DNA from 3 places in the Nocardia sp. NPDC052254 genome. Region 2 is predicted to be linked to each of the others. Evidence: riboswitches for the same ligand, from Rfam matches in the RefSeq annotation. Region 2 holds a riboswitch; each other region holds the start of a gene.
The links. Region 2 has a riboswitch for cobalamin ahead of glyA (serine hydroxymethyltransferase). Riboswitches for the same ligand answer to the same signal wherever they lie in the genome.
Positions count from the first base shown of each region.

Region 1: another riboswitch for cobalamin. It lies ahead of metE (5-methyltetrahydropteroyltriglutamate--homocysteine S-methyltransferase); the one in region 2 lies ahead of glyA (serine hydroxymethyltransferase).
Region 3: another riboswitch for cobalamin. It lies ahead of AB0L57_RS30805 (ABC transporter substrate-binding protein); the one in region 2 lies ahead of glyA (serine hydroxymethyltransferase).

Region 1 covers NZ_JBFAUW010000001.1:842,263-852,785, reverse strand. Annotated here, with positions in the region: gene AB0L57_RS03955 (bifunctional 2-methylcitrate synthase/citrate synthase) at 1-735, shown strand, start outside; gene AB0L57_RS03950 (pyruvate carboxylase) at 882-4,274, shown strand; cobalamin riboswitch at 4,479-4,712, shown strand; gene metE (5-methyltetrahydropteroyltriglutamate--homocysteine S-methyltransferase) at 4,848-7,112, shown strand; gene AB0L57_RS03940 (methylenetetrahydrofolate reductase) at 7,181-8,182, shown strand; gene AB0L57_RS03935 (alpha/beta hydrolase) at 8,336-9,199, opposite strand; gene AB0L57_RS03930 (MFS transporter) at 9,560-10,523, opposite strand, start outside.
Region 2 covers NZ_JBFAUW010000007.1:175,135-185,657, forward strand. Annotated here, with positions in the region: gene AB0L57_RS19610 (hypothetical protein) at 1-274, shown strand, start outside; gene AB0L57_RS19615 (flavin reductase family protein) at 279-782, opposite strand; gene AB0L57_RS19620 (CoA ester lyase) at 800-1,711, opposite strand; gene AB0L57_RS19625 (CoA transferase) at 1,763-2,965, opposite strand; gene AB0L57_RS19630 (LLM class flavin-dependent oxidoreductase) at 2,966-4,342, opposite strand; gene AB0L57_RS19635 (GntR family transcriptional regulator) at 4,413-5,102, shown strand; gene glyA (serine hydroxymethyltransferase) at 5,066-6,370, opposite strand; cobalamin riboswitch at 6,501-6,703, opposite strand; gene AB0L57_RS19645 (hypothetical protein) at 6,912-7,130, shown strand; gene AB0L57_RS19650 (GMC family oxidoreductase N-terminal domain-containing protein) at 7,127-8,770, opposite strand; gene AB0L57_RS19655 (carboxymuconolactone decarboxylase family protein) at 8,877-9,458, opposite strand; gene AB0L57_RS19660 (hypothetical protein) at 9,458-9,778, opposite strand; gene AB0L57_RS19665 (hypothetical protein) at 9,856-10,065, opposite strand; gene AB0L57_RS19670 (DUF2231 domain-containing protein) at 10,238-10,523, opposite strand, start outside.
Region 3 covers NZ_JBFAUW010000021.1:65,234-75,756, reverse strand. Annotated here, with positions in the region: gene AB0L57_RS30820 (helix-turn-helix transcriptional regulator) at 262-1,029, opposite strand; gene AB0L57_RS30815 (MFS transporter) at 1,095-2,555, shown strand; gene AB0L57_RS30810 (PhzF family phenazine biosynthesis isomerase) at 2,606-3,481, shown strand; cobalamin riboswitch at 3,520-3,646, shown strand; gene AB0L57_RS30805 (ABC transporter substrate-binding protein) at 3,696-4,733, shown strand; gene AB0L57_RS30800 (iron chelate uptake ABC transporter family permease subunit) at 4,763-5,767, shown strand; gene AB0L57_RS30795 (ATP-binding cassette domain-containing protein) at 5,764-6,546, shown strand; gene AB0L57_RS30790 (hypothetical protein) at 6,581-7,411, opposite strand; gene AB0L57_RS30785 (NUDIX domain-containing protein) at 7,496-8,050, shown strand; gene AB0L57_RS30780 (dihydrofolate reductase family protein) at 8,112-8,663, opposite strand; gene AB0L57_RS30775 (nucleotidyltransferase domain-containing protein) at 8,660-9,487, opposite strand; gene AB0L57_RS30770 (GNAT family N-acetyltransferase) at 9,727-10,523, shown strand, end outside.

The DNA of each region.
Region 1 (10,523 bases), on a different contig from region 2:
CTGGCCGTGCTGCCGACCATCGTCGCCGCCGATCACCGGCGTCGCCACGGACTCGAGCCCATCGCCCCGCATTCGCACATGGGGTACGCGGAGAACTTCCTGAACATGTGCTTCGGGAAGGTGCCGGCACCGGAACTGGTGAAGGCGTTCGAGGTCTCGCTGATCCTGTACGCCGAGCACAGCTTCAATGCCTCCACCTTCGCCGCGCGTGTGGTCACCTCGACACTGTCCGACATCTACAGTGCCGTCACCGCCGCCATCGGTGCGCTCAAGGGACCGCTGCACGGCGGCGCGAACGAGGCCGTCATGCGGGACATGCTCGAGATCGACGATCCCGCCCTGGCCGAGCAGTGGCTGCGGAACAAGCTGGCCAACAAGGACAAGGTCATGGGCTTCGGCCACCGGGTCTACAAGAACGGTGATTCCCGGGTGCCGACGATGAAGAAGGCGTTCCTCGACATCGCCGCGACCACCGGCGGGCAGAAGTGGGTCGAGATGTACGAGATCCTCGAGCGCACCATGAACGAGGCGACCGGTATCAAGCCGAATCTCGACTTCCCCACGGGCCCGGCCTATTACCTGCTCGGCTTCGATATCGACGTGTTCACCCCGATCTTCGTGATGAGCAGGATCACCGGGTGGACCGCGCACATCATCGAACAGGGCGAGTCCAATGCGCTGATCCGGCCGCTCAGCGAGTACGTGGGTGTGCCGCAACGTTCGGTCGTCGCCTGACGGTGTCAGGGCCGGCAGACCCGGAAGACACCGTCTGACAGCCCGGCGCGACCCTCCCGACGGCCCGCACTCACCGGTGCGGGCCGTCCTCCTCGTCGGTGCGCATCCCGTCACCGATTCCCCGAATCAATGAGGTAGACCACTCCATGTTCTCGAAAGTCCTGGTGGCCAACCGCGGCGAGATCGCCATCCGCGCGTTCCGCGCCGCCTACGAGCTCGGCGCGAATACCGTTGCGGTTTTCCCATACGAAGACCGGAATTCACCACATCGGCTCAAAGCTGACGAGTCCTACCAGATCGGTGAGGTCGGGCATCCGGTACGCGCGTATCTGTCCGTCGGGGAAATCATCGCTGCCGCACGGCAAGCCGGGGCCGACGCGGTCTATCCGGGTTACGGATTCCTGTCCGAGAATCCGGATCTTGCCGCTGCCTGCACCGCGGCGGACATCACCTTCATCGGGCCCTCGGCGCAAGTGCTGGAGCTGACCGGCAACAAGGCGCGCGCGATCGCGGCCGCCAAGGCTGCCGGCCTGCCGGTGCTGAAGTCCAGCCGGCCGTCGGCCGTCGTGGACGAACTGCTGTCCGCCGCGGAGACGATGGACTTCCCGGTGTTCGTCAAAGCCGTAGCGGGCGGCGGTGGCCGGGGGATGCGGCGGGTCGCGGACCGGGCGCAGCTGCGTGAGGCCATCGAGGCCGCCTCCCGCGAGGCCGAATCGGCCTTCGGCGACCCCACTGTCTTCCTGGAGCAGGCGGTGATCAACCCCCGCCACATCGAGGTGCAGATCCTCGCTGACCAGCAGGGTAACGTCATCCACCTCTTCGAGCGCGACTGCTCGCTGCAGCGCCGGCACCAGAAGGTGATCGAACTCGCGCCCGCGCCCAATCTGGAACCGGAACTGCGGGAACGGATTTGCGCCGACGCGGTCGCCTTCGCCCGGCAGATCGGCTACAGCTGTGCGGGAACCGTGGAGTTCCTCCTCGACGAACGCGGCAACCACGTCTTCATCGAGATGAATCCGCGTATCCAGGTGGAGCACACGGTGACCGAGGAGATCACCGATGTCGACCTGGTCCAGGCGCAGCTGCGGATCGCCTCGGGGCAGACGCTGGCCGATCTCGGCCTGACCCAGGACTCGATCACCATCCGCGGCGCGGCCCTGCAGTGCCGCATCACCACCGAGGATCCGGCCGACGGGTTCCGGCCCGACACCGGCCGCATCACCGGCTATCGGTCGCCCGGCGGCGCGGGCGTGCGTCTCGACGGCGGAGCGAACGTCGGCGCCGAGGTGGGCGCCTACTTCGACTCCATGCTGGTGAAACTCACGTGCCGCGGCCGTGACTTCCCGGCCGCCATCGCCCGTGCCCGGCGCGCGGTCACCGAGTTCCGCATCCGGGGCCTGGCGACCAATATTCCCTTCCTGCAGGCGGTTCTGGACGATCCCGCCTTCCGGTCCGGCCGGATCACGACCTCTTTCATCGACGAACGCCCCGAACTGCTCACCCGGCACGCCTCCGCCGACCGGGCCTCCAAGATCCTCGACTACCTCGCCGACGTCACCGTCAACACACCGCACGGCGCGCGCCCGACGGCGGTGTATCCGCACGACAAGCTGCCCGATATCGACCTGTCGGCCCCGCCGCCGCCGGGAACCCGTCAACTGCTGCGGGAACGCGGGCCGGAGGGATTCGCGCGCTGGCTGCGCGAGCGCAAGGAACTCGCGGTCACCGAGACCACCTTCCGCGACGCGCATCAGTCGCTGCTGGCGACGCGGGTGCGCACCAGCGGTCTGCTCACGGTCGCCGGGCATGTGGCACGGATGACCCCCGAGCTGTTGTCCGTCGAATGCTGGGGCGGCGCGACCTACGATGTGGCGCTGCGGTTCCTCTACGAGGATCCGTGGGAACGACTGGCGGCGCTGCGGGAGGCGATCCCCAACATCAACCTGCAGATGCTGCTGCGCGGGCGCAACACCGTCGGCTACACGCCCTACCCCGAAAAGGTCACGCGCGCCTTCGTTTCCGAGGCCGCGGCCACCGGCATCGACATCTTCCGGATCTTCGACGCGCTCAACAACGTCGACCAGATGCGCCCGGCCATCGACGCCGTACGCGAGACCGGAACGACGCTGGCGGAAGTCGCGGTGTCCTATACCGGCGATCTGTCGGACCCGGGCGAGGATCTCTACACCCTCGACTACTACCTGAAGCTCGCCGAACAGATCGTCGAGGCCGGGGCCCATGTACTCGCGATCAAGGACATGGCCGGGCTGTTGCGACCTCCCGCCGCGCACACCCTGGTGAGCGCGCTGCGCCGCGAGTTCGACCTCCCGGTGCACGTGCACACCCACGACACACCCGGCGGACAGCTGGCCACCTACCTGGCCGCGTGGCAGGCCGGCGCCGACGCGGTGGACGGCGCGAGTGCTCCCATGGCGGGCACGACGAGCCAGCCCGCACTCTCGGCGATCGTTGCCGCCGCGGCACATTCGCCGCACGACACCGGGCTGAACCTGCAGAATGTCTGCGACCTCGAGCCGTACTGGGAGGCGCTGCGCAAGGTCTACGCCCCGTTCGATGTTGCCGCGTCGGGCCTGACCTCTCCGACCGGCCGGGTCTACCACCACGAGATTCCGGGTGGTCAGCTGTCGAATCTGCGCCAGCAGGCCATCGCGTTGGGACTGGGCGACCGGTTCGAGGATGTGGAGGCGAACTACGCCGCCGCGGATCGGCTGCTGGGCCGCCTGGTCAAGGTGACACCATCGTCCAAGGTCGTCGGTGATCTCGCGCTCGCGCTCGTCGGCAAGGGCGTGGAGGTCGACGAATTCGCCGAGGACCCGGCACGTTTCGATGTTCCCGATTCCGTGGTGGGCTTCCTGCGTGGCGAATTGGGTACTCCGGCCGGCGGGTGGCCGGAGCCCTTCCGGACGCGGGCCCTGACCGGACGTGGCCCGGCCCGGCCGGAGGTCGCGCTCACCGCCGACGACGAGCGAGAATTGAACAGCTCGTCCACCGAGCGGCGAGCCGCGCTCAACCGGCTGCTGTTTCCCGGACCGGCCGCCGAATTCCGCACCCACCGTGAGAAATACGGCGACATCTCGGCCCTGTCGGCGAATCAGTTCTTCTACGGTCTGCGCCACGACGAGGAGCATCGGGTACAGCTCGAGCCGGGCGTGGTCTTGCTGATCCGCCTCGAAGCCATCTCCGAACCGGACGAGAAAGGCATCCGTACGGTTCTGTGCCTGCTCAATGGCCAGCTGCGGCAGGTCGCGGTCCGGGACCGGTCGATCGCGGACCAGATCCCGCTGGCGGAGAAGGCCGACCTCGGCAACACCGGGCACATCGCCGCCCCGTTCTCGGGCGTGGTGACCGTGGCGGCCGCGGTGGGTGACCGGGTCGAAGCGGGCGATACCGTGGCGACCATCGAGGCGATGAAGATGGAGGCCGCGATCACCGCTCAGCGCGCCGGTGTCGTCGACCGCATCGCCATCGGTTCCATCCAGCAGGTCGATGGCGGGGATCTCCTGATGACCCTGTCCTGACCCCGTGGTGCTCGCCGGCCCGCGCCGCCGGGTCTGCGAGCACCACGCTGCCAGGGGGATCCGCATCCGAATCCGTGGGTTCGCGGGTGTCCACCTGATGAGATGTGCCTGCCGCCTATCGGGACGACAGTCCGATTCGCTATATTTGCTTCCGCAGCTGGTTCGCCGGAGGTGGAGTCGAGGAGCCCCTGATCCATCCGACGGCGTCGAAGCCCGGTCTCGCGTTCGCGCGGACACCGGGTGAGAGGGAACTCGGTGGAACTCCGGGACTGTCCCGCAGCGGTGAGTGGGAACGACAGCCGTCATTCGCACTGGGCACACGTACTGATGCCTGGGAAGCGACGGCCGGTAGGTCCAGCCCCGGCACGAACAGCCGGGGTCGCCCCTCTCGGGTGGCGCCCACGAGTCCGAAGACCTGCCCGTTGTGCCGGATACGCCGTATCCGGCGGTCGTCGCCTCGTGGATCGGGCGCTACGCCGAGTGGACCCGGGCACGGGATGATGCTTCTTGGGCTCCCTCAGCGTGTGCTCCGGATGGGCGGCGGTCATCGGCTGCTGACCATGGAGCTCATCGATGTCGAACCCTGAAAACACGTTCACCGCCACTGTGCTGGGTCTGCCGCGGATCGGCCCGAATCGCGAACTGAAGCGCGCGATCGAGTCGTACTGGGCAGGCCGCATCGAGGCCGCGCAATTGCACGAAGTGGCCCAGGAGCTGCGTGTCGATCAGCTCACCGCGGTCCGCGACGCCGGCCTGGATTCCATTCCGGTGGGAACGTTCTCGTACTACGACCACGTGCTCGACACCGCCGTGCTGCTGGGCGCGCTGCCCGAACGAGTGCAGGGCGTCGCCGATGAGCTCGATCGCTATTTCGCGGCCGCGCGTGGCACCGCGGACGTCGCACCGCTCGAGATGACCAAGTGGTTCGATACCAACTACCACTACCTCGTACCGGAGATCTCGGCCGCGACCGAGTTCTCGCTGCATCCCGACAAGCCCCTCGCGGAGTTGAAAGAGGCGCTCGCACTGGGGGTTCCGGCCCGGCCGGTGGTTGTCGGTCCGATCACCTTCTTGAAACTGGCCAAGTCCGTGGACGGCAGCGAACTGCTCGAGCGGCTGCCCGATCTGCTTCCGCTCTACGAACAGCTGCTCGCCCTGTTCGCCGAGGCCGGTGCGCGATGGGTGCAGCTCGACGAACCGTCGCTGGTCACCGATCTCACCGAGGCCGAGCTGGCAGTGGTGCACACCGCTTACAAGCGGTTGGCCGAGTCGGCCGCGCGGCCATCGATTCTGGTGGCCTCCTACTTCGGCCGCCTGGGCGCGGCGCTGCCCGTGCTCGCCGACTCCGGTGTCGAGGGCATCGCTGTCGACCTGGTCGCCGGTGGCGACGCCGACGTGGCAGCCGCGGGGGAGCTGCGTGACACAGTGGTCGTCGCGGGCATCGTGAACGGTTACAACGTCTGGCGCATCGACCCGGACGCGGCGCTGCCCAGGCTGCGGGAACTGCGCGCTGCCGGGGCCACGGTGGCGGTGTCGAGCTCCTGCTCGCTGTTGCATTCGCCCTACAGCCTCGAGCCCGAAACCGGACTGGAGCCGCGTCTGCGCAGTTGGCTCGCCTTCGGCACGGAGAAGATCGCCGAGGTCCGGCTGCTGGCCTCCGCCCTGTACGACGGTGCGGACACGGTCGCCGAGCAGTTGGAGATCGCGCGCACCGCCGTCGCGGACCGCCGCGCCGATCCGCGCCTGCGCATCGAGTCGGTGCGCGATCGCTCGGCCGCCCTGGACTCCGATGCGGCACAGCGAACCTCGGCCGACGAGCGGCGGGTGCTTCAACAGCGACGACTGAAGTTGCCGCTGCTGCCCACCACCACGATCGGGTCGTTTCCGCAGACCGGCCGCATCCGGATCGCCCGCGCCGAGCTCACCCGCGGCCGGATCGACCGCGCCGAGTACGACAGCCGCATGCGCGCCGAGATCGCCGAAGTCATTGCGCTGCAAGAGGAGATCGGCTTGGACGTGCTGGTGCACGGTGAGCCGGAACGCAACGACATGGTCCAGTACTTCGCCGAGCAGCTGGGTGGATTCGCCGCGACCGCGAACGGCTGGGTGCAGTCCTACGGCACTCGCTGTGTGCGCCCGCCGATCCTGTTCGGCGACGTCACGCGACCGGCGGCCATGACGGTCGAGTGGAGCACGTACGCGCAGTCCCTGACCAGCAAGCCGGTCAAGGGGATGCTGACCGGTCCGGTGACGATCCTGGCATGGTCCTACATCCGTGACGATCAGCCGCTGGCCGACACCGCGCGTCAGATCGCGCTGGCCATCCGGGACGAGACGGTGGATCTGGAGGCGGCCGGGATCGGCGTCATCCAGGTGGACGAGCCCGCGCTGCGGGAATTGTTGCCGCTGCGTCGCGCCGATCAGGCCGCGTATCTCGAGTGGGCGGTCGGCGCGTTCCGGCTGTCGACAGCCGGTGTCGCCGACGAGACGCAGATCCACACTCACCTGTGCTATTCGGAATTCGGCGAGATCATCGGCGCCATCGCGGGATTGGACGCCGATGTCACCTCGATCGAGGCGGCACGCTCGCATATGGAGGTGCTCGACGACCTGAATGCCGCGGGCTTCGACCTGGGTGTGGGACCGGGCGTCTACGACATCCACTCGCCCCGGGTGCCCGGTCCGGAGGAGGTCCGGAGCTCGCTGGAGCTGGCGTTGAAGGCCGTTCCGGCCGAACGGCTCTGGGTGAATCCGGACTGTGGTCTCAAGACCCGCGGCACCGAGGAGGTCGCCGAGTCGCTGCGCAACCTGGTGGCAGCGGCTGCCGCACTGCGCTGACGAACGGTGCCGGGACCGCGATGGCGGGCCCGGCACCCCCGGCCGTCATTCCTAGTCCCGAGGTGAACATGTACTCCAATCCGATGCCGGAACATTCCGCGCCCGGTCCCGCTGTCCGGCCCACTCCGGTGTCCGGCGCCAGGTCGGTGGTTCAAAGCCTGCACGCTCATTCCGCCGCGATGCGGGTGCCGTTCTCCGTGGAGTTCAATCCGCCCCGCGACGCCGCCGGTGAGGCGCGGCTGTGGCGCGCGGTGCGTCAGTTCGAACGCATGCATCCGGCATTCGTGTCGATGACCTACGGCGCGGGCGGGTCGACCAAGGATCGCACCGCGCGCCTGACCGGGGATCTGGCCCAGCAGACCACCTTGCTGCCGGTGGCGCATCTGACGGCGGTCGGCCACAGCATCGCCGAACTGCGGGCGCTGGTGGGTGCTTACGCCGACTGCGGGATACGCAACATGCTCGTCCTGCGGGGCGACCCGCCGGGGGATCCCCTCGGTGAATGGCGCAGGCACCCCGCGGGGGTGCAGTACGCCGACGAGCTCGTGCGGATCGTGCGCGATCTCGGCGATTTCAACGTGGGAGTGGCGTCGTTTCCGCAGGGCCATCACCGGTCCCCGGATCTGGCCACCGACACTGCGCACCTGGCGGCCAAATTACGTGCCGGAGCGGACTATTCGATCACCCAGATGTTCTTCGACGTGGAACATTATCTGCGCCTGCGTGATCGCGTGCTCGAACACGACCCGGTCGAGGGGGCGAAGCCGATCATTCCCGAGCTGATGCCGATCACGTCGTTGCGCACCGTCCGGCGGGCGGTCGAATTGTCCGGCCGCGAGCTGCCGGCGACGGTCCACGAACGTCTGCGCCGGGCGGCCGGTGACGGACCGGAGGAGAATCGGGCCGCGGTGCGCGCGGTCGGCATCGACATCGCCACCGAGATGGCACAGCGGCTGATCGACGAGGGTGCGCCGTGCCTGCACTTCGTCACCCTCAACTTCGCGAAGGCCACGACAGAGGTGCTGACGAATCTGGGCTACGGCGTGCGCGCCGCCCCATTGAGCGCCTGACGGCACGGCACATGTCCGGCCGCACGGCCGGAGCCACGGTGATCGGGACCGGACGCCGGTCGCCTCTCGATCAGGAGGCGACCGGCATCGGGCAGGGCGCGGATGTCACGGTCGAGGTGCCGCCGAAGACGGCAGTTCCGGCGTTCCAATGATTCACAGGGCGAGCATGGCCGCGGCGACCCGGTCGGCGGCGGCGGGACGTAGCGCGGTTCCCATGTCGTCGAGGACGAGCAGTCGCGCTCGGGAGATTTCGGTGGCGAGGACCTCGCCGTTGCCGACCGGGAAGAACGGGTCCGCGCGACCGTGCACCACGAGCGTGGGCAGGTCGAGTTCGCCGAGCCGCTCCCGCCAGCGCGGGGCGCAATCGATCCGGGAGAACACCATCCCGAGCTGGTTCGCCTGATGTGCCGCGGGGGCGCTCGACAGCGTCCGATCCCAGATACGGGCCGCCGTCGCCCGCGCCTGTTCGGGATCGTTGCCCATCGGTTCGGCCCCCGCGGCGGCGAACGCCGCGACGGCTTCCCGGTCGGTCCACTCCGGCATCGGGTGGGAGAACAGCGCATCCATGACCGCGAAATCGTGGTCCGGCAGGTCCTCGTCGACCGGCCCGGGCGCCACCGGCCGAGTGCCGACGAGGGTCAATGCGGAGAACACGTCCGGGTGGTCCAGCGCCGCGACCTGAGCCACCATCCCGCCGACGCCGACTCCACCGAGCTGGGCGCTACCGGCACCGAGCGCCTCGACCAGCGCGGCCGCGTCGGTGACCAGATCCCGCAGGTCGTAGGCCGGATTCTCCGGGTCGACGGTCGTCGATGCACCGCAATCGCGCAGGTCGTAGCGGACCACGCGCCGCCCGCCCGCCGCGAGTCGTTCACACAGCGCATCGGGCCAGGACAACATCGTTGTTCCGCCGACCAGCAGGACCAGCGGATCGTCCTCGCGACCGAAGCTCTCGATGCCGAGATCCACACCGTTCGCCCGCGCGCAGGTCGCATCCGATCGAACCGGTTCCGTCATAGCTGGGCTCCTCTCAATCGGTCCGCCCAGAACTGTCGACGAGAGGATCACCGGAAAGTCATCGGTGTGCGCTTCCTGGAGGGCATTTCCCCGCGCACCCGCGAACGCGGCCGTTGCCGTGGTCCTTCGGTCCGCCGCGTTGAAGTCGGTCGACTGCCCCTCGTCCCACTTCACTCGACAGTCACCGAATCGAGATGTGTTCACTGCCGCCATGGTCAGCGATATGAGTCATCAAAAGTGTTGTCGAACAGCATATTCCGCATCGTGACGTTCGGAACGCCCGACAGGCTCCGGCGCCGTTCCGGACGCCGTCTCGACCACCGATGTGCACCGGCGGTCGAGAAGGCATCGCTCCCGGAGTCAGCGGGTGGCCGGCTGCTCGTCGGCCGCGGTGAGCCGGGTGCGCAGAACGTGCAGAAGTACCACGGCCATCGCCATGAATCCTCCGACCACCCACAGGCCGGCCTTCGACGAGCCGGTCGCGTCGAGCAGCCAGCCGGTCATGTACGGGGCCAGCAGTCCGGCGGAGGCCCCGATCGTGTTCACCAGCGCGATTCCGGCGGCCGCACCCGCTCCGGTGAGGAAGGTCGTCGGCAGGTACCAGAAGATCGGCAGGGCGGAGAAGATGCCGGTCGCGGTCAGGCTGATGACCACGATGGTGAGCAGCGGTGAGTTCATGTACATCGCGACCGGCACGCTGACGGTGGCCAGGACGGTCGGAGCGATGACATGCCACATACGTTCCTGGAGCCGGTCGGACCGCCGCGACCACAGGATCATCGCCAGCGATGCGAGCAGGAACGGGACGGCGACGATCAGGCCGTTCTGGGCGATCGAGAACGTCGTGTCGAACTGTTCGGCGAAGCCCGCCACGATGGTCGGGAGGAAATAGCTGATCGCGAACAGGCCATAGCCGATACCGAAATAGGTCAGGCCGAGCAGCCACACCATCGGGTTGCGCAGTGAGCTCCGGGCGGACGCATGACCCGCCGCGGCCGTATCGGACTGTTCGGATTCCATCGTGCGATCCAGCCAGGTGCGCTCCTGGTCGGTGAGCCACTTCGCCTGACGCGGGCGGTCGGTCAGATAGAACCAGGCGACGATGCCCAATACGACGGTCGGGACACCCTCGACGAGGAACATCACGCGCCAGCCCTCCAGTCCGAACAGACCGTGCCAGTACTGGATGATGGCCGCCGAGATCGGTGCGCCGAGTGCGCTCGACAGCGGCAGCGCGACCATGAATACCCCCACCAGTCGCACGCGTACCGCGCGCGGGAACCAGAACATCAGGTAGAGCATGATGCCGGGGAAGAACCCGGCT
Region 2 (10,523 bases):
CGGTGTGGCGGCCAACCAGATCGGTCTCGCGACCGGTCTGGGTGTGCTCGTCGGAACCGCCATCGGCCTGGTCGGTGGTTGTGTGGCCGGTGCGCTGGTCGGCACCGCGCTGATGCCCCCGATCTTCTTCGCCGGTGCACCGGGCGGCTGCCTCGCGGGCGGCTCCGCCGGTGCCGCGCTCGGCGCCGCGGCGGGGACCATCATCCTGGGGGTTCCGGTCGCGGTGATCAGCGGGATCCAGTTCTTCGACACACTGAACAAGCCGAAGAACTAGCCCGTCACACCTCGGGTTCCTGCAGCCGGCGGAAGCCGTGGTCGTGGAAGACCAGCGGCCGCCCGCCCGCGCGAGTGGCTGTTCGATGGATGCCGAGGATGACCACCAGATGGTCACCGGCGTCCACGATGCTGTGCACCGAGCCCTCGACCCAGCAGGTTGCGCTGTCGATGAAGACGGCGTCCCGATCGCCGCGATGTACTCGCAGGTCCCGGAAGCGTTCGCCGCCGGGACCTGCGAGTGCCCGGGCCGCGGCGTGCTGGTCCGCGCCGAGCAGGCTCAGGCCCAGGCGCTCGGCGGTGGACAACTGCGGCCACGTCGTCGACGTGCGCTGCACGCAGAACAGCATCAGCGGCGGGTCCAGGGACACCGGCACCATGGTGCTGACCGCGAAACCGCAGGGCGCGTCGTCGATGTCGGCACATACCGCGACGACCCCGGCGGGGAAGGTCGCGAACATGTGCCGCAGCGCCAGTCCGTCGGTGCGTTCCTCGAGTAATTCGAGCATGGTCGTGCCTCGCCGGATCAGCCGCGAGCGGAAACGAGCGCCGCGCGGGCCAGTGTCGCCTCCGCCATCTTCACGTGTGCGGCGTCGACCAGTACGCCCTCGACGCCGACGGCGCCGCGTCCCCGCGCCTCGGCCGCGCGGTAGGCGGCGAGATTACGCTCGGCCAGCGCGATGTCGTCCGCGGTGGGCGCGTAGATCCGATTGGCGACGGGCACCTGATCGGGGTGGATCGCCCACTTTCCGGTATAGCCGAGCAGCGCCGACCGCCCGGCATCACGTTCGTAGCCGGTGAGGTTGCGATAGTCGGGATAGGGGGAGTCCAGGGCGTCGATCCCCGCGATCCGGGCGGCCACCAGCACCTTGTTCCGCGCGTAGTGCCAGAAGTCGCCCGGATAGTCACCCAGGGGCTCGAAATTGGTGTCCACCCGCGCACCCTGGGACAGCGAGAAGTCGCCGACACCGAAGATCAGCGCGTCGACCCGATCGCTCGCGACGGCGATGGCCTCGGCGTTCGCCAGCCCCTCGACCTCTTCGATCAGGACCTCCAGCCGGATGCGCCGGGACAGGCCGAGTTTGGTCTCCAGCTGGGTCAGCAGCATGTCCACCCACCAGACGTCGCGCGCCGTGCGCGCCTTCGGGACGACGATGGTCTCGAGCTTGTTCCCGGCCCTGGTGACGACCTCGATGATGTCGTCGTGACACCAGGGGGTGTCCAGCCCGTTGATCCGGATGGCGGGAACGGTTGTGCCCCAGTCGAGTTCGGTCAGCGCACGAATCGCCTTGCTACGGCCCTCGATCTTGTGCGCGGCGGGAACGGCGTCCTCGAGATCCAGGAAGACGAGATCCGCGCCGCACGACAGCGCCTTGTCGAACATGTGGTCGTTGACGGCGGGCAGTGCCAGCTCCGAGCGGCGCAACAGGTCGGTCATGGTCGAAATCCTTTGTGCTGTAATGGAAACAGTCTGTACCGGTGCAAGCGGTCAGAGCACGCCTTGCGCGCGCAGGGCGGACAGTTCGGTGTCGTCGAGTCCGAGCAGGTCCCGGTAGACCTCGGTGTTGTGGGCGCCGAGGCGAGGGCCGAGATGGGTGATGCTGCCGGGGGTCGCCGAGAACCGGGGTACCGGCGCCTGCACGGTCATGGTTCCCAATTCCTCGTCGGGTGTCCGGACGAAGACCTCGCGGTGGCGCAGTTGCTCGTCGCGTACCAGGTCGGCGGTGTCGTAAACCGGTGCGGCAGCGACCTGCTCGGCCTCGAAGACGGCCATCGCCTCGTCGAGGGTGTGTACCCGGACCCAGTCGGCGACCACCGCGTCGACCTCACTCGCCCGTTTCAGCCGGCGTTGCGGATCGGCGAAATCGGCGTCGGTGACCAGATCCGCACGACCGATCGCGCGAAATACCCGCAGCGCCAAGGCAGGTGAACTGCCCGACATGGCCAGCCATTTCCCGTCGGAGGTCCGGTAGGTGTTGCGTGGCGCCGAGATGTCCCAGCGGTTACCGCCTCGCTGAGCGACGATGCCCAGCTGGTCGTAGCCCAGCAGGTTCTGCTCCAGCAACCGGGCCAGCGGATCGATGAGGTTGATGTCGATGAGCTGCCCGGGCCCGCCGTGGACATCGCGGTGGTAGAGCGCCATCATCACCGCGTAGGCGGCATTGAGCGAGGCGATGCCGTCGGCGAGCATGAACGGTGGCAGGGTCGGCGGACCGCTCGATTCGCCGGTGGCATGGGCGAATCCGCTCATCGCCTCGCCGAGGGTGCCGAAGCCGGGGCGATCGCTCTTGGGGCCGTCGAGTCCGAAACCGGTGATGTGCAACATGACGACGCGGTCGTTCACCGCGCGCAGGCTCTCGTAGTCCAGGCCCCAGGCGCGCAAGGTGTGCGGACGGGTATTGGCCACGACCACATCCACCTGCTCCACCAGGCGTCGCAACAACTTCTGCCCCGGTTCGCGTCGCAGATCCAAGGTGACGCAGCGTTTGTTCCGGGCGATCGACTTCCACATCAAGCCGACGCCGTCGCGCTGATTGCCCCAGCCGCGCAACGGATCACCCGTCCCGGGCTGCTCCACCTTGATCACCTCGGCGCCGAACTCGCCCAGATAGGTGGCCGCCAGCGGAGCCGCGGCCAGGGTGGCGAAATCGAGTACCCGTATTCCGTGCAGCGGTTGTGTCGCCGGGTTCATCTACGCACTCGTCCCGAGGGGCACCACGGTGCGGCGCTGCGGGCGGGCCAGACCCAGGTGGTCACGCAGAGTCGTACCCGTGTACCGGGTGCGGAACAGGCCGGCGCGCTGCAGATGTGGCACGACCATCCGTACGACATCCTCGAACGCACCGGGCAGATGCGTTGCGGCCAGCACGAATCCGTCGCACGCGTCGCCGTGGAACCATTCGGCCATCTGCCCGGCGACCTGCGCGCCGGTGCCCACGAACCGCGGTCCCTGCAGCAGCGTGGCCCGATGCCCGGCGAGATCGCCGACCGTCACGGTCTCGCCGCCGAGATGGGCGCGCAGATTCTGGACCAGCCCGCGAATACCGCTGACCGAGGCGATCAGCTCATCGGTGACCGGATCGTCGAGCGCGTACTGCGCGAAGTCGTAGTTCATCAGCTCCGACAGCAGCGTCAGCGAAGCCATCGGATCCACCAGATCGTTGAGCAGCATGTCCTCGCGCTCGCGGGCATGGCGCTCGGTCTCACCGACCACGGCGTAGGCCATGGGGCAGATTCGTACCGCGGCCGGATCGCGGCCGGCATCCGACAGCCGGGCCTTCTGATCGGCGTAGTGCGCACGCGCCACCTCGAGGCCGGGATCGCCGGTGAAGATGACATCGGCCCACTGCGAGGCGAATTCGCGGCCGCGCCCGGAGGAGCCCGCCTGAATGATGACCGGCCGTCCCTGCGGTGTGCGGGGAACGGTCAACGGTCCGCGCGCGGTGAAGTACTGCCCCGAGTGGTTGAGTTCGTGCACCTTGTCCGGGTCGGCGTAGATGCCCGCGGCCCGATCGTGCACGATCGCGTCGTCTTCCCAGGTGTCCCACAGGCCGGTGACCACGTTCAGGAATTCGTCGGCGCGGTCGTAGCGCTCGTCGTGTCCGAGATGTGTTGCCAGGCCGAAGTTCTGGGCTTCGCCATCGTTGACGGAGGTGACCACGTTCCACGCCGCCCGCCCGCCGGACAGATGGTCCAGGGTGGAGAAGGTGCGCGCCACATGGAAGGGCTGGTAGTAGGTGGTGGAATAGGTTGCGCCCAAACCGATTCGGGAAGTGGCCTGGGACAACACGCCCAGGACCGCACCCAGATCCAGTTTCACCGGGCGGGCGCCGTGCCGGACCGCCTCGCCGACGCTGCCGCCGTAGATGCCCGGCATCGCCAGCCGGTCGTCGAAGAACATGAGGTCGAAACAGCCTTCTTCGAGCTGCCGGCCGATCTTCGCGTAGTAGGAGGCATCGAGATAACCGTGCTCGGTTGCCGGGTGTCGCCAGGAGCCCGCGTAGACCGAAGTGTTTCCCGCTTGCATGAAGGCGACCAGTGCCATGGTGTCGTCGCGCCGCTGAGCCATGGTTAGAAATCTAACATCTGATATATCAGATTTCAAACTTGGTATTGCCGCGCTGCTAGGCTCCCTGACCATGGCGGGTGTGGATATCTCGGGAACCGTGCGTGAGCGGGCCGCGCGTGAACTACGCGACCGCATCCTCACCGGAGTGCTGCCGGCCGGGGCGCGGATCGATCTCGACGCCATCACCGAGGAGTTCGCGACCAGTCGCACCCCGGTGCGAGAAGCGTTGCTGGAGTTGTCGTTCGAGGGGCTCGTGCGGGTCGCGCCGCGCAGCGGGATCACCGTGCTCGGGATCGGCGCCGCCGATATCAGCGACAGTTTCACCCTGCTCGGTGTGCTCACCGGTCAGGCCGCGGCGTGGGCGGCGCAACGTGCCACGGCCGAGGAGTTGGAGAACCTGCGCACCCTCGCGGCCGATGTCGAACGCCTGTCCGGCGACGATCGCATCGGGGAGGCCAACTGGCACTTCCACCAGGAGATCCACCGCGCCGCGCACTCGCCTCGGTTACTGGCCCAGATCAAGCTGGCGTCGCGGGTGGTGCCGTCGAATTTCCTGCGCATGTTCCCGGACCACGAACAGCACGCCCTGCACGAGCACACCCAACTGCTCGACACCCTCGCCGCCCACGATGCCGAACAAGCCCGAGCCCTCGCCGAACGGCATGTGCTCGATGCGGGGGAGTCGCTCGTCGGCTGGTTGCGGCAGCGCGAGTCGGCGGCCGATCAGCCGAGCAGTTTCCAGTCCTCGAGGCCCTCGTAGAGCGGGAGGTCCAGAGCCAGTTTGGAGACCCGTGCGCGCAGTGCGTCGAGGTCGGCGTTGCCGGCCAGGGCGGTGGCGATGATGTCGGACACCTCGGTGAACTCGGTGTCGCCGAAGCCGCGGGTGGCCAGTGCGGCGGTGCCGATACGCAGGCCGGAGGTGACCATCGGCGGGCGCGGGTCGAACGGAACGGCGTTGCGGTTCACCGTGATTCCGACCTCGTGCAACAGATCCTCACCCTGCTGACCATCCAGAACGGAGTTACGCAGGTCGACCAGCACCAGGTGCACATCCGTTCCGCCGGTGAGCACGGTGATTCCGCGATCGCGGACGTCGGCGGCGGTGAGCCGCTCGGCCAGGATCTTCGCACCGCGCAGCGTGCGCTCCTGCCGGTCACGGAATTCCTCGGTGCCGGCGATCTTGAACGCGGCGGCCTTCGCGGCGATCACATGCATCAGCGGACCGCCCTGCTGCCCCGGGAACACCGCGCTGTTGAGCTTCTTGCCGAACTCCTGCTTGGCCAGGATCAGACCCGAGCGGGGACCACCGAGAGTCTTGTGCACGGTCGAGGAGACGATGTCGGCGTGCGGGACGGGTGAGGGGTGCAGCCCGGCGGCGACCAGACCGGCGAAGTGCGCCATGTCGACCCACAGGTAAGCGTCGATCTCGTCGGCGATCTCGCGGAAGGCCGCGAAGTCCTGGTGCCGGGGATAGGCCGACCAGCCGGCCACGATCACCTTGGGTTGTACCTCGTGGGCCTGTTTGCGCACCTGATCCATATCGATGCGATGGTCCTGTTCGGAAACGCCGTACGAATGGACCTCGTAGAGTTTGCCGGAGAAGTTCAGGCGCATGCCGTGGGTGAGGTGACCACCATGGGCGAGGTCGAGACCGAGGAGCTTCTCACCCGGGTTCATCAGCGACATGAGTACCGCGGCGTTGGCCTGCGCACCCGAATGCGGTTGCACGTTGGCGAATTCGGCGCCGAACAACTCCTTGACCCGATTACGCGCCAGATCCTCGACCACATCGACATGCTCGCAACCACCGTAATAGCGGCGACCCGGATACCCTTCGGCGTACTTGTTGGTCAGCACACTGCCCTGCGCCTGCAGCACCGCGCGCGGCACGAAATTCTCCGACGCGATCATCTCGAGGGTGTCGCGCTCACGGGCGAGCTCGCCCGCCATCGCGGCAGCCAGCTCCGGATCGAGCTCGACAAGCGACAGGTTGTCGAGCGAAGAGGTACGGGCAGTGGAAGCGACCATGATGAACTCCGTCGGCTGGCAAGGGACAGCCACCGCCCTACTGAGCACACCCCGATCCACCTCGCTCCGGGGACACCGGTGCGAACGGCAGGTGACGCGCCCGATCCACGAGGCGGCGACCGCCGGATGCGGCGCATCCGGCACAACGGGCAGGTCTTCGGACTCGCGGGCACCGGACCAGAATCGGGCCGACCTACTGACCGTCGCTTCCCGGATGCGCGCATCCAGTGCTCGTGACGGCGTTCGTTCCTGCTCACCGCTGCGGGACAGTCCCGGAATTCCACCGGGTTCCCTCTTCACCCCACGTCGGCACACCGTGTGCCGCGTGTGGCTTCGACGCCGATGACCGAGCGGGGGCTCCCGGCACCGTGATCATGGCGAACCAGCTGCGCGGGCAGCATACTGCGCCGTCCGGCGCGACGGCACACCCGGGGTTTCGACCGGCTCCTGAAAAGGACTTCAGCTCACTTCAGGAGCCATTCAGGCGCATCTTGCGATTCTTGCCGCTGTCGGACAACAGACAGCGACGAGAGGGGCGTACATGAACTCGACGGTGCGAATCGGCGGGCAGCTCTACCGACTGATCGGCAAGTCCCGGCTGTCGGTGCTGTCGCGCGCCTGCTACGGCAAGCATCGTTTCACCGTGGAGCGTGTCTGCGACGGTTCGCTGTGGGAGGCGTTCGGCGCCCGGCTCACTCCGGGCTCGGAGCTGGTGCGCCGTCGCGACGACGCGGGAGCTCGCTGGAGTGTCAACAGCTAACCGGCGGTGATGAATTCGGCGCACCGTTCGCCGATCATGTACGAGGGCGCGTTGGTGTTGCCGCCGGTGACGCTGGGCATGATCGAGGCATCGGCCACCCGCAGGCCCTCGATACCGCGGACCCGCAGCTGCGGGTCCACCACCGCGCGTTCGTCGACTCCCATCCGGCAGGTGCCGACCGGGTGATACACCGAATGCACCCGGGTCGGCAGCTCCCGGCGCAGTGCCGTCTCGTCGAAGTAGTCCGGACCGGGAGCGAGCTCCTCGACCACATCACCCGCGATGGCCTTGTGCGCCATGATCTCCCGGATCATCCGCATACCCTCGATGAGGAATTCGGTGTCGGCGGGATCGGTGAGATAGCCGGGGTCGATGAGCGGGGAATCCAGCGGATCCGCCGAGGCCAGGGTCAGCTCACCGCGACTCTTGGGATAGATCAGGGTGGGGAAGATGGTCAGCGCCGCGCGGCGGTCCACGGTGTGCAGTGTGTCCTCGTCCTGATTCGGCGTCGGATATCCCCATGGCAGGGTGTGGATCTGCATGTCCGGAACATCGTGGGCGAAGGAGGTTTTCACGAATCCGACCATCTCGAACATGGTCCGTCCGAACCAGCTGCTGCCCGGCCGATACAGCTCGCGCAGGACGGCCGGGGCGAAATGTGTGGGCGTGCTGCGGTGTACGGCGTTCTTGGAGATGAACGTCATCGGCACGAACAGGTGGTCGTGCAGGTTCTGTCCGACCGGCAGATCCGCGTGCACCTCGATACCGAGTTCACGCAACTTCGCGGCCGGGCCGATTCCGGACAGCATCAGAATCTGCGGCGACCCCACGACGCCGCCGGAAACGATCACTTCCTTGCCTGCGCGGATCTGGTACCGGCCCTGCCTGCCGATCACCTCCACGCCGGTGGCCCGGCCGCCGGTGACGACGACGCGCGCGACGTGCGTGTCGGTCACCACCGTCAGATTCTTATTCGGTCGGTTGGTGAGATAGCCGCGGGAAGAGCTGTAGCGCAGCCCGTTACGCACACTCTGCTGGAAGGTGCTGATGCCTTCCTGGGATTCACCGTTGTAGTCCGCGATCTCCGGCACCCCGAGCGTCTCGGTGGCGGCCTGCGTGAACTGCCGGGCGATGGGGGTCAGGTGCTGCTGCCGGGTGACCTCGATCGGCCCGCCGGCCCCGCGCAGTTCGCCGGCCCCGTCCTCCCAGTTCTCGAGCCGCTTGTAGGCCGGCAGCACCTCGTCGTAGCTCCAGCCCGCACAGCCCTCGGCGGCCCAGGAATCGAAGTTGGCCTTGTTGCCCCGCACGAACAGCATGCCGTTGACCGAACTGGATCCGCCCAGCACCTTGCCCCGGGTCATCGGAATCCTGCGATCGTGCGCGTGCTTCTGCGGGGTGGAGTACTGCTTCCAGGTGACGCGCTTCTTCAGCTGCGGCACCGTGTGCACCATCGCGATCGATCCCGGCATGGTGACCAGCCGGGTGTTGTCCCTGCGCCCGGCCTCCAGCAGGATCACGCTCGCCCCGGATTCCGCCAGCCGGCCGGCGACGATCGCGCCGGCGCTGCCCGCGCCGACGACGACGTAGTCGGCCTCGGTCGCGCTGCCGCGTCCGGACGCTCCGACGGATTTTTCGCTCATAGCTCACGCACCTCGCCTTGGACAACTGTCTGGACAGTACTCTTGGCGATTGCGCGCGGCAAGGGGTGATCGGTGGCCGCGTGGCTCCCGGAGTGGGCGACTCGGCTCAGCGGTAGCCGCGTTCGATCAGATACTTTGCGCCCGAATCGAATCCCGCCGGGCTGAGCAGTTCGAAGTCGAAGGCGTCGGCGAGACGATTGGTGATGTCGAAGGCGGCGCAGACCGCCAGCGCGTCCTCGATGCCGGCCGGGGAGACGCCCGTGGCCAGTACCGCGCGCATGTCGTCGGCGGTCACCGCGGCGCCCCTGGTGAGCCTGCCCAGTAGATGTAGCGTGGCTCGCAGGCCGTCCGGGATCGGTGCGGAATCCGGATCACTCAGTGCCGCGGAGACTTTCGCATCGTCGGCGTAGGCCATACGAGCCGTCGCGGTGTGCGCGCCGATGCAGAAGGCACACTGGTTGACCTGGGATACGTAGGCTGCCATGAGTTCTCGATCCGCGACCGACCACTCCGATGGACCGCGCATCGCCTCATGGGTGAACTTCTTGGCGTGGGAGCCATAGAAATCGGGCCGGTAGAAGGTCAGTTTCGCGGCGTCGGGCAGCTGCTGCCCGGTGAGCAGGCGGATGATCCGGAACAGGATCTTGGTGCCGGGGCGGTAACCGTGGTTCAGGATTCCGGGACGCATCAGCCGTCCGCCTTCCCGCCGGTGGCCTCGGCCAAGGCCGCGAGTCCCGACTCGTACATGCGTGACGAGTGCCCGACAGCGGCGGCTGTCACCAGCTCGAACAGCTGATCCTCGTCGAAACCGGCGGCGCCGGCCGTGGCGAAGTCCGCGTCGGTGATCTCGGCGGGCCGGCTGACGACCTTGTCGATCAAGGGGCGCAGGGCTGGTGGAAGGTCGGCATTGCGGAAGGTGCGATCGCGCAGCTCCGCCGAGACGGCGCCCTTGCCGGTGCGGATGCGATCCGCCAGTTCTCGGTACCTCGATTGCTTTTCGTTCGGCACGACGGCCTCCGTCTCTCGTGCGCCGATCGGTGGCGTTCGGTCATCATGACCATGGGCGTTCCCGGGCGCGGCCGGTTTCACATGAGCTCGACCTCGTCGAAGGCGACGGTCATGGCGTGGCGGCGCTCGCGCAGCACATTCCCTTCGCGGTGTACCACTCCTTCGCTGAATTCCAGGCGCAGCGTGGCCCGGCGCAGATCGACCTCGCGTACGACTCCGCAGATGCCGCTGAACGGGCCGCGCGGAAATATGACGACGTCACCCGGTCCGAACGCGCTGGAGCTCATGGCGTCAGACTAATCGGCGCCGGGCTCCTCGGCCGGGTTCGGCGCGGGGTCATCGGGTACCACGACGAGACCGATGACGTGCCGGGTCCGGCCGTCGCCGGGACGGGAGTGAGCGCGGCGGGGGAGCACGGCCTGTTTCGGCACGACGAGATTCGACCTCTGGGCGCGAGTGTTATCCGCTCTTCCTCAGATGTGTGATCTCGTTGCCCCACACCGAATGTGCGCCCGCATCACCGACGCGATAGATCTGGATGATCGATGCGATGCCGACGACGACGGCGAGTATCGCGACGGCCACCCGGGCGAGGGTGGCGGGGTTCGGGCGGCGTTGTTCGGCGAGTCGCAAGGCCGTCAGGAGTACGGCGACCACGAGCAGCGCGATGGCGAAGTACAGCATCGTGCCGCCACGGTCGGCGTGTTCGCGCAGCGTCGGCGACGGATTCTTGCGCAGGTCGTAG
Region 3 (10,523 bases), on a different contig from region 2:
CCCCGCCTCGGATCGCCATCGTCTTCAGACCGCCTTCCCAGCTACTGCGACGCCAACACCCAGATGGATGACACCCTCGGTTCCGCATATACCCACTGGACGGCAATCGACACAATTCAGTGCACATCTGTTCACAGAATTCTCCGAACGGCGTGCGGCACTCCACGTCGGAGGCACATCCACCGCGGTGGGGCCCAGCGATCACACCGACCAGCCGACCGTTCCCGAGCCGAGACGAGAGTCCTTGTGGCGGCGGGTTGTTCACGCCTCGACGAGCACCAGCCCGAGTGACCGCTCGAGGCCCGCGGCCCCCTGCTCGGTCAGGTGAACCAGGCGCGGGCCGACGCCCCAGCGCACCCACTCCAGGTCGAACAGCCGGGCGGTCAGAGCCGCACCGAGACCGCCGGCCAGGTGGTGGCGGTGCTCGCTCCAGTCGACGCAGTAGCGGATCGCGGGCCGGCGCGGCGGCAAGCGATCGGTGTCGATGCCGAGTTCGCGCAGCTGCCCGCGGCCGGAGTCGGTGAGTTCGTAGCGAAAATCGTGACCGTAGGACGACGGGCGGTCGCGCACCGCTTCACCAGGGCGGTGGATGCCGTCGTGCCCGGTGAGCACACCACGGTCGAGCAACGCCTGGAGCAGGGCGACGCCGAGCTGTCCGGCCAGGTGGTCGTAGCAGGTGCGGGAGCGGTACAGAGCGTTGGTGCGGTTGCTTTCCTTCAGGGAGGTGATGGGCAATGCCGGCGCTACGATGGCCAGCGCCTCGAGGGCCCCGCCGATGTCGGGACCCGCGAGCCGGTAGTAGCGATGCCGCCCCTGCCGCGCGACCGTGACGAACCCGCCCGCCACCAGCTTGGCCAGGTGCACGCTCGCCGTCGCCGCGCTGACCCCGGCCTCGGCCGCCAGCGCACTCGCGGGCAGGGCGCGGCCGTCGGCCAGGCATTTGAGCATGACGGCCCGCGAAGGATCGGCGATCAGCGCGGCGGCGCGGGCGATGTCGGTCTGATGCTTGAGCGGGTGCGGATCCGGCATGACCACAGCGTAGAACGGCGACACTTTGATGGCTGACGAAGTGTCCGGGGTCGATGATTTTTTCCATGACCCCCACGGACCTCGCCGCCCGACCCGGGCGCGCCGCCGAAAGACTCCGGCCGGCCACACCTTCCGGCACGGATCACCCACGACTCGCAGTGGCCCCGCTGGTCGCGCTCAGCCTCGGCTACTTCCTGGTGATGCTCGACGTGACGGTGGTCAATGTCGCCCTCCCGGATATCCGCCTTTCTCTCGGCGCCCGAGCCGCCGCCCTGCAGTGGATCGTCGACGGCTACAGCACCGTCTTCGCGGCGCTGCTCCTGCTCGGCGGCGGCCTCGCCGATCGGTTCGGGCACCGCCGGATCTTTCTCACCGGCCTCGGGGTCTTCACCACCGCGTCGGTGGTCTGCGGCCTCGCCACCTCCGTCGGCCTGCTGGTGGCGGGGCGGCTCGCGCAGGGTGTGGGCGCCGCGCTACTCGTACCCGCGTCACTCGCACTTCTGCAGGCCACCTACCCCGATCGCACGGTGCGGGCCCGGGCGGTCGCCCTCTGGGGCGCGGTCGCCTCCGTCGCGTTCGGCGCCGGTCCGGTCGTCGGCGGAATTCTGGTCTCCGCGTTCGACTGGCGCTTCGTGTTCTGGCTGAATCTGCCCGTCGGCGCCCTCGCCATTTTCCTCACCCGGCGTCACCTGCGCGCCCGCTCCCGCACGGCAGGAGCTCGCCGGATGGACCCGCTGGGGCAGATACTCGGCGTCGTCGGGCTCGTCGCCTCGGCCTTCGGCCTCAACGAGGCGAGCACACGCGGCTGGACGGCCGCGCCGGTCCTGGCCGCCTTCGGCCTCGGCGCCGCCGCGCTGATCGCCTTCGCCCTGGTCGAGCGCGCCCTGGAGCAGCGGGCGGACGGCCGTGCGCCGCTGCTCCCCCCGTCGCTGTTCGGCTCCCGAGCATTCACCGGCACCGCCGTGATCGGGCTGCTGATCAGTCTCGGCTATTACGGCATGCTCTTCCTGAGCACTCTGTACTTCCAGCAGGAGCGCGGTCTGGGCGCCCTGGCCACCGGCTTCGCCCTGCTGCCATCGGTGTGCATGGGGTTGATCGCCGCCCCGCTGTTCAGCCGGATCGTCGCCCGCACCGGCCCGTACGTCCCGATGGCCGCGGGTCTGGCGCTGGGCACCGCCGGCTTCCTCGGCTGGCTGGTCGCCGGACCGCACACTCCCTACTGGGCGCTGTTGTTCGCCCTGATCGCCACGGGTCTCGGCCAGACCACGACCGCCCTGGCCGCCACCGCGGCGATCATCGACGCGGCTCCGGCGTCGGGGGCGGGCATCGCGGCCGCCGTCTTCAACGTCTCCCGCCAGGTCGGGAGCACCGTCGGCGTCGCGCTGTTCGGCACACTCGCCGCCGCCGGCGACTTCATCCCCGGTCTACGGCTCTCGGCGGCCCTTGCCGCAGCGGCCTTCGCCATCGGCACCCTGCTCGCCCTGTCCGCCTCGCGGCAACGGTGGGGCACGCCCGGCCGCCGGTGACCGCTCGCCCACATTTCCCCAATCTGACTCTCCGACAAGGGATCTCACTCATGAACAGCCCGATCACCGACAACGTCCTGCATTACACCGCCTTCGCGACCAGCCCCCACGGCGGCAACCCCGCCGGCGTCGTACTCGACGCCGCCGGACTCGACGACACCACGATGCTCGGCATCGCCGCCGCACTCGGTTACTCGGAATCCGCCTTTCTCACCCCGGGTCCCGACCCGGACGACCTCCGGTCCTGCACCCTCCGGTTCTTCAGCCCCGAGGCGGAAGTGGACTTCTGCGGCCACGCCACCGTGGCCGCCGCCATCGCGCTCGGCGAAAAGCTCGGCGCCGGGAACTTCGACCTGCACACCCGGGCGGGCCGGGTGCCGGTCACCGTCCACGAGGAAGCCGGAATACCGAAGGCCACGCTCACCAGCGTGCCGCCGCGGGTGTACGAGGCGGACCCGGCGGATGTCGCGGAAGCCCTGGCGGCACTCGGCTGGGCGAAGCGGGAGTTGGATGCCGCGCTGCCCCCGAAGATCGCCTACGCGGGGGTGCGCCACCTCGTGCTGGCGGCGGCCACACGACAGCGACTGGCCGACCTGGACTACGACTTCGACCGCCTGCTCGCCCTGATGCGCCGGCTCGATCTGACCACGGTGCAGCTGGTCTGGCGTCAATCCGCGACGGTCTTCCACGTCCGCGACCCATTCCCTGTCGGCGGCGTCGTCGAAGACGCCGCCACGGGCGCCGCCGCTGCCGCCTTCGGCGCATATGCCCGCCGGCTCGGTCTGGTCCCGCCCGACGCCCGGTTGACCCTCCACCAGGGCCACGACATGGGGCGGCCCTCACTGCTGGAAGTCACGCTCGATCCGGGCCAGGAGCGGATCCGGGTGTCGGGCACCGCAGTCCGGCTCGACCCACCTCTGCGCTGATCCGGCGACGGTGGCCAGCACGCCATCCGTCCGAAAAGTCCATTTATCCCACCGGTAGCATCTGGGCAGCGATCGTCGAGGGAACACCGGTGTGAATCCGGGGCTGACGCGCAACGGTAACGGCTCGATTCGGGCCGGAGCCCGGCTACTCGGTGATCGTGGTACCGCTTTTCACGGCTCCGCGGCCGGGCCCTGATCAAGGAGTTCACGCCTCATGCGTTCGGTGATCCGGCACCTCGGTGCCCTGTTCGCGCTGCTTGTCACGGTGAGCCTCGCCGGGTGCGCCGGCCGCGGCGACACCGCCGGCCCACCCGCCGAGTCCCGGGCCGGTTTCCCCCTGACGATCCAGAATTGCGGGCGGGCGGTCACCGTCGAGGCGCCGCCGCGGCGGGCGGTTTCGCTCAATCAGGGATCGACGGAGATTCTGCTGTCACTGGGCCTGGCCGATCGGATGGCCGGCACCGCCACCTGGACCGACCCGGTGCGCGCGGATCTGGCCGACGCCAATGCGAAGGTGCCGCGACTGGCCGAGAATCAGCCGTCGCTCGAGGCCGTGCTCGGCGCCGAGCCCGATTTCGTCGCCGCGTCCTTCGGCGGCACTCTGGGCACCGGCGGCGTGGCCGACCGCGACCGGTTCGATCAGCTCGGGGTGCCGAACTATCTGTCACCGACCGACTGCGAAGGCCGGACCTCGAGTGTGAACGCCGACGGCGGCCGCACCGAACCGCTGCGCATCGACTCGGTCTACACCGAAATCCGTCAGCTGGCCGCGATCTTCGATGTGAGCGATCGCGGCGAGACGCTGATCGCGTCCTTGCAGCGCCGCCTCGACGCGGCCACCGCGGCCACGAAGAACTCGGGTGTGCGCCTCGCATTCTGGTTCTCCGACATCCGCACGCCGTATATGGCCGGATGCTGTGGTTCCTCCGGAATCATCGCGGACGCGACCGGTACGAGCAACGTCTTCGCCGACACCACCGACGAATGGCCACAGGTCGGCTGGGAAAGCGTCGCCGACCGTGATCCGGACGCCCTGGTGCTCGCCGACCTGAGCCGGCGCACGATCGACGGTGACGGCCTCGACAGCAAAATCGCCTTCCTGCAGTCACATCCGGTCACCCAGCGGATGGCTGCCGTGCGGGAGAAACGGTTCGTCGTGGTCAACGGCGCCGATCTGAATCCATCGCTGCGCACCGTGGACGGGGTGGAGAAGGTGGCGGCGGCGCTGGCGCAGTGGGGACCGGTCCGCTGACCGCGACCATCGCCCGGCGCAGGGTGCCGGTGGTCGCGGTCCTGCTGGCGACCGGGCTCGCGGTGCTGGTGGTCTCGATCGCGATCACGCTGACCATCGGCCCGGCCGATCTGTCGGTGAGCGAGGTCTATTCGGTCGTGGGCGAACACCTCGGATTCGACGCGGCGCACGTCAGCCGGATCAAAGAGGGCATCGTATGGGAGCTGCGACTGCCCCGCACGCTGCTCGCGGCGATCTGCGGCGCCGGGCTGGCGCTGTGTGGTGCGATCATGCAGTCGGTGCTGCGCAATCCGCTGGCCGATCCGTTCGTACTCGGCATCTCCTCCGGCGCGTCGACCGGCGCGGTAGCGGTGGCGGTACTCGGTCTCGGCGGCGGGGCGATTTCGCTGACCGCCGGCGCGTTCGGCGGGGCGATCGCCGCGTTCGCGCTGGTGCTGATCCTCGCCGCCGCCGTCGGTGGCGGGACGGCCCGCATCATTCTGGCCGGTGTCGCGGCGACGCAGCTGTTCTCGGCGCTCACCTCGTTCATCGTGGTGTCCAGCGCCGATGCCGAACAGACCCGGGGCGTGTTGTTCTGGCTGCTCGGTTCGCTGTCCGGTGCGGACTGGAACGACGTCGCCGTGTGCGGGGCGATCACGGGTGCCGGACTCGTGATCTGCCTGAGCTGCGCCCCGGCGCTGGACGCGTTCACCTTCGGTGAGTCCGCGGCGGCGGCATTGGGTATTCCGGTGCGGACGACGCGGGCGCTGTTGCTCGCGGTCACCGCGTTGATCACCGCCGCCCTGGTGAGCGCGGCCGGTGCGATCGGATTCGTCGGATTGGTGCTGCCGCACGCGGCACGCCTGGTCGTCGGGCCGCGGCACCGCCGATTGCTGCCGGTGACCGTGCTGGCCGGCGCGATCTTCACGGTCTGGGTCGATGTGGCCGCGCGAACCGTCTTCGCGCCCACCGAAGTTCCCGTCGGGGTCGCGACCGCGCTGATCGGCGTTCCGGCGTTCATCGCACTGCTGCTACGGAATCGAGCGATGGCATGACATTGCGCGCGGAGCATCTGCGTTGGACGCGGGGCGGGAACCTGGTACTCGACGATGTCACCATCGAGCCCGCCGTCGGCGAGACCATCGGCGTGCTCGGGCCGAACGGTTCGGGCAAATCCTCGCTGCTGCGCCTGCTCAGCGGTATCGGCCGCCCCGACGGCGGGCGGGTACTCCTCGACGGCGCCGATATCAGCGGCTGGCGCCGCAACCGGATCGCGCGCCGGGTCGCGGTCGTCGAACAGCACGCCGACACCGAGATCGACATCACCGTCGAAGACGTGGTGTCACTCGGGCGTATCCCCCATCGCGGGGTGTTCGGCGGCGATGCCGGCAGTGATGCCGAGGCGGTACGAAAGGCGTTGGCGCACACCGCGATGGCCGACAAGGCACAGAACCGCTGGCACACGCTGTCCGGTGGCGAACGCCAGCGCACGCATATCGCGCGGGCGCTGGCCCAGCAACCGCGTGAGCTACTGCTGGACGAACCGACGAACCACCTCGACATCCGCCATCAGCTCGATCTCCTCACCCTGGTGACCGCGCTCCCGGTGACCTGCTACATCGCGCTGCACGACCTCAACCTGGCCGCGATGTTCTGCGACCGGGTACTGATCCTGGACCGTGGCCGCATCGTCGGCTTCGGCGCGCCCGCCGAGGTGATCACCACCGACATGGTCAGCCGGGTGTATCAGGTGCGCGCCCAGATCGGCACCGACCCCGATCGGGGATATCCCGTGGTGTCGTTCCGTCCCGATCTGCCTGATCAGGGTGTGTGACGCCGGACAGCGTTCGGGCACGGTCGAACCCGCTTCAGCCGACTGAGACCCGGCGAATCCATTCCTCCGGATCCTCGCGCAACATGTCCCCGCGGTCGATGGCGAAATCGCCGTTGGGCAGCGTCTGCCCGTCGCCGTAGTACCGCCCGATCACATTGTCCGGCAGATAGGAACGCAAGCCCCGGGACATCTCGTCCGGATAATCCACTGCCCGGCCCCATTCCGGCGGGGTCTCATCGCTGCCGAACAGGACCCAGTGGTCGACGGGGACGGGATCGCGCACGTCGGGCGCACCGCCGGTGTGTGCGTCCAATGCGGGAGCGACGAGCAGATCGGGGTCGGCGGGTGCGAACCACAACATCAGTGGCTTGGCCCTTTCCGCCTCCGCATTGTCGAAGCAGCACAACACGATCGTGTGGTTCGGGAAGTGGTCGGCGTAGAAGGTGAACAGCTCGGGTCGAAGCGGCGGCCGCCTGCGCCGGGGGACGCGATCGAGTGCCGCGGGAATCGCCCGCGGATCATCGGCGAGCAGCACCGTGTACACGTCGTGCTCGAAAATTCGGACCTGGGGAACCGAACCCATCCAGTCGATGCCATCGGACCGCGCGCTCGCCGCCGGGACCGGACCCACCGCGTCCACCATCCGTTGCAGCACGTCCCCGTGCTGCTGGACCGATACGAAGTTGTCCCGCGTCATGGTCTCGGCGGCGGGCACGTGCAGCAGCATCGCGTTGGCCCCGCCGGACAGATCGACGGCCGTGTTCTGGTATCCGAGAACGTGAATCATCCCGTGGTAGGGATGGTCGACTCGTCCGCAGTAGACGGTGGTGCCGGTGAACGCGGCACGCGCGACGGAGACACACATGGGTGTCACTCTATGGGCGGGTTCGGGACACGAGTCAGCGGATATGCGGGCAGTGGTGTCGGTGCTCGCCGCTATGGTCGCAGCATGAGTCCCGCCACTGTTGCTGTCGCCCAGCTCATCCGGGGAATCTCGCCACTCGATGCGATCGAACTACACCACATCGATACGGCACTGACGTGGCTCGCCGGTACCGATGACATTTTCCGGCGCATCTCCCGGCCTGCCACTCCCGCACAGCATCTGGTGTCCTATGTGGTGGTCGTCGACCCGGACGAACGGGCGCTGCTGCTCGGCTCGCACGTGAAGTCGGGGCTGTGGCTGCCGATGGGCGGACATGTCGAACCGGGCGAACATCCGCTCGAGGCCGCCGTGCGCGAAGCCTCCGAGGAAATCGGCATCGAGGCCGAATTCACCGTGGTGGGTGCTGCTCCCCTGTTCCTCACCATCACCACGACCGTCGGTGACAACTCACATTGCGATGTGTCGCTGTGGTATGTCGTCCGAGGTCACCGCGCACACACCTACCACCTCGATCCCGCCGAGTTCTCGAAAGCGCAATGGTGGGACCTCGATTCGCGCGCACTCCCGGAATCCGACCCGCACCTCGGCCGGTTCCTCACCAAGCTCACCGCCGCGTGAGTGCACAGGGCGGGACGCGGCGGTTCGTTGACCGGTGGGCAGGCGGCTGACGGACCGGACCTCAGTCGGCGCGGTAACGCATCATCACCACGGTGGCGAAATGTCTCGTCTCGGTCAATCGGAGTCGGAGGCGCTCGTCCAGCGACGGGAACATCGGGGTGCCGCCGCCGAGTACCACCGGCGAGACGAACAACTGGTACTCGTCGATGAGTCCGTGCGGCATCAGTGCGGCCGCGAGCCCCGCACCGCCGACCTCCATGACGCCGTCGCCACCGGCCTTGAGCCTGCGAACCTCCTCGACCGCGTTCTCACGGACCAGGGTGCTGTTCCACTGCACCGCGGTGAGCGTCCGGGAGAACACGACCTTGGGCTTGTTCGTCCAGAGCTCGCCGAACTCCCGCTGGATGGGCGACGCGTCCTCGGCTACGTGCGGCCAGTACTCGGCCATCAGCTCGTAGAGCCGGCGGCCGTGCAACGAGACCTCGATCTCGCGGTAGCGGTCGTTGTGGAACTGGTGCAGTTCCTCGTCCGGGTCGGTCCAGTCGATGCGCCCGCCGCGATCGTTGATGTAGCCGTCCAGAGATACGGTGAACCCATAGATCAGTTTCCTCATGACTGGGTAGACCTCCCCCACGACCGAAATTCATCGGTGCTCCCCCTCGGCGCGCGCTCCACACACTCCCCGGCCCAGGACAGGAACTGTGCGACAGCGGAATCCGGGAGCGACAAGTTCTGTGCGCGCGGACGCTCGAAGCTGCGCAGCGCTCGATCGACGAGTGGCCCGAACCGCGGCTCCGCCCTCGCGATCCGGTGCGCGGCGCCACGCTTGGCGAACCATCGCCCGGTCCGGCAGAACACGATCGCGCGGCACCCGTTGAGCACCTGGTTGTCGGCCAGATGGCCGGCGCCGGTGGCATGTTCACGAACCGACGCCCGCACCGCGGCGAGCTGGTCCGCGAATACCGGCGCCGCCACGACCTCGCGTACCGGGCGACCGTAGAGCAGCTTTCCCGATTGGCAGGCGACACCGCGATCGATCACGTACCAGAACGCCGGGGACCGCGCCGAGTCGAAGCTCGCCTTGTGGGGCAGCAGCGGGCCGGTGTTCAGATCGAGGCGGTAACCGGCCCGATCGCAGCGACGACCGATCACGTCGGCGTCGTACAACACCAGTTCCAGCCCCGCCGCGGGACACTCGAGATCGGTCAGGACCTCGGCCAGCCGTAGCACCGCCGCATCCGGCAGTGCGGGATCGACGACCACCGTCACGTCGATGTCGCTGCGCGCACGTCGATAGTCGCCCAGTGCCAGCGAACCCACCGCGAAAACGCTCACCACCCGCACTCCGCACACGCTCCGGACGCGACGGACCAGCTCCTGCAGATAGGGGCGCAGTTCCACCGGAAAGGACTGCGACTCGACGAGCGGGACAGTCATCACCACAGCCTGCCACCCGCACCGCGAACGGCCCGATCCGCCTCCAGCGCTCCGAGCAGCACGACGAGACCACCGGGAATCGCGCACCGGCGTGACCACCGCACCCGCTACCGTGGCCCAGACAACCACTCGCTCACCACCCGGAGGCACCGATGACCGGCGGACCATCATCCATCGAGCTCGAGACATTGACCGAGGCCGGCGATGTGCGGGCGGCCGGTGAGATCTTCCGCACGGCGATGGTCGGGGTGCCGCCGTTGCCGGGTGATGCCGGCGGGCTGGTCGAGCCCGGGCGCACGCTCGGGGCGCGGCTCGGCGACCGGTTGGTCGGCGCCGCCGATTCCTACACCAGCTGGCTGGTCGTTCCCGGCGGGCAGCGCGTTTCGCACGCGGCGGTGACGCATGTCGGGGTGCTGCCGACGCACACGCGCCGCGGGGTGGTGAGTGCGTTGTTGCGGCGCCAGCTCGCCGATATCGCCGAGCGCGGTGAGGTGGTCGCCAGTCTGCGTGCCACCCAGGGCGGGATCTACGAGCGGTTCGGTTACGGCGTCGCGGGGGCCTACGCGACGCTGGAACTGGATCGCCGGGATGCGCGGTTGCGCGACACCGTCGCGCCGGGCGGGCCGGTGCGCTACGTCGATTCCGCGGACCGCTGGGAAACGCTCGCGAAAATCTATGCGGCCGCGGATATTTCGTGGAGCGGCGCGATCGACCGGCCACCGTACTGGTGGCGGTTCCAGGAGCTGGTGGCCGGAGACACGGGCTGGACCGTGGTGCACGGCGAACCCGGCGCCGAGGACGGATTCCTGCGTTACCGCCCCCATGACGGTGCGGGATGGCCGCGCAATCCGCAACGCACGGTCGTCGTCGACGACTGGGTGGCCACGACACCGGCGGCCTATCGCGGACTGCTGCGGCACCTGCTCGCCCACGACATCGTCGACCGGATCGTGATCACCTTCGCACCGGTCGACAGCCCGCTGCGACATCTGCTCACCGATGAGCGGGCGGTCACCGTCGCCGGCGTGCACGACGA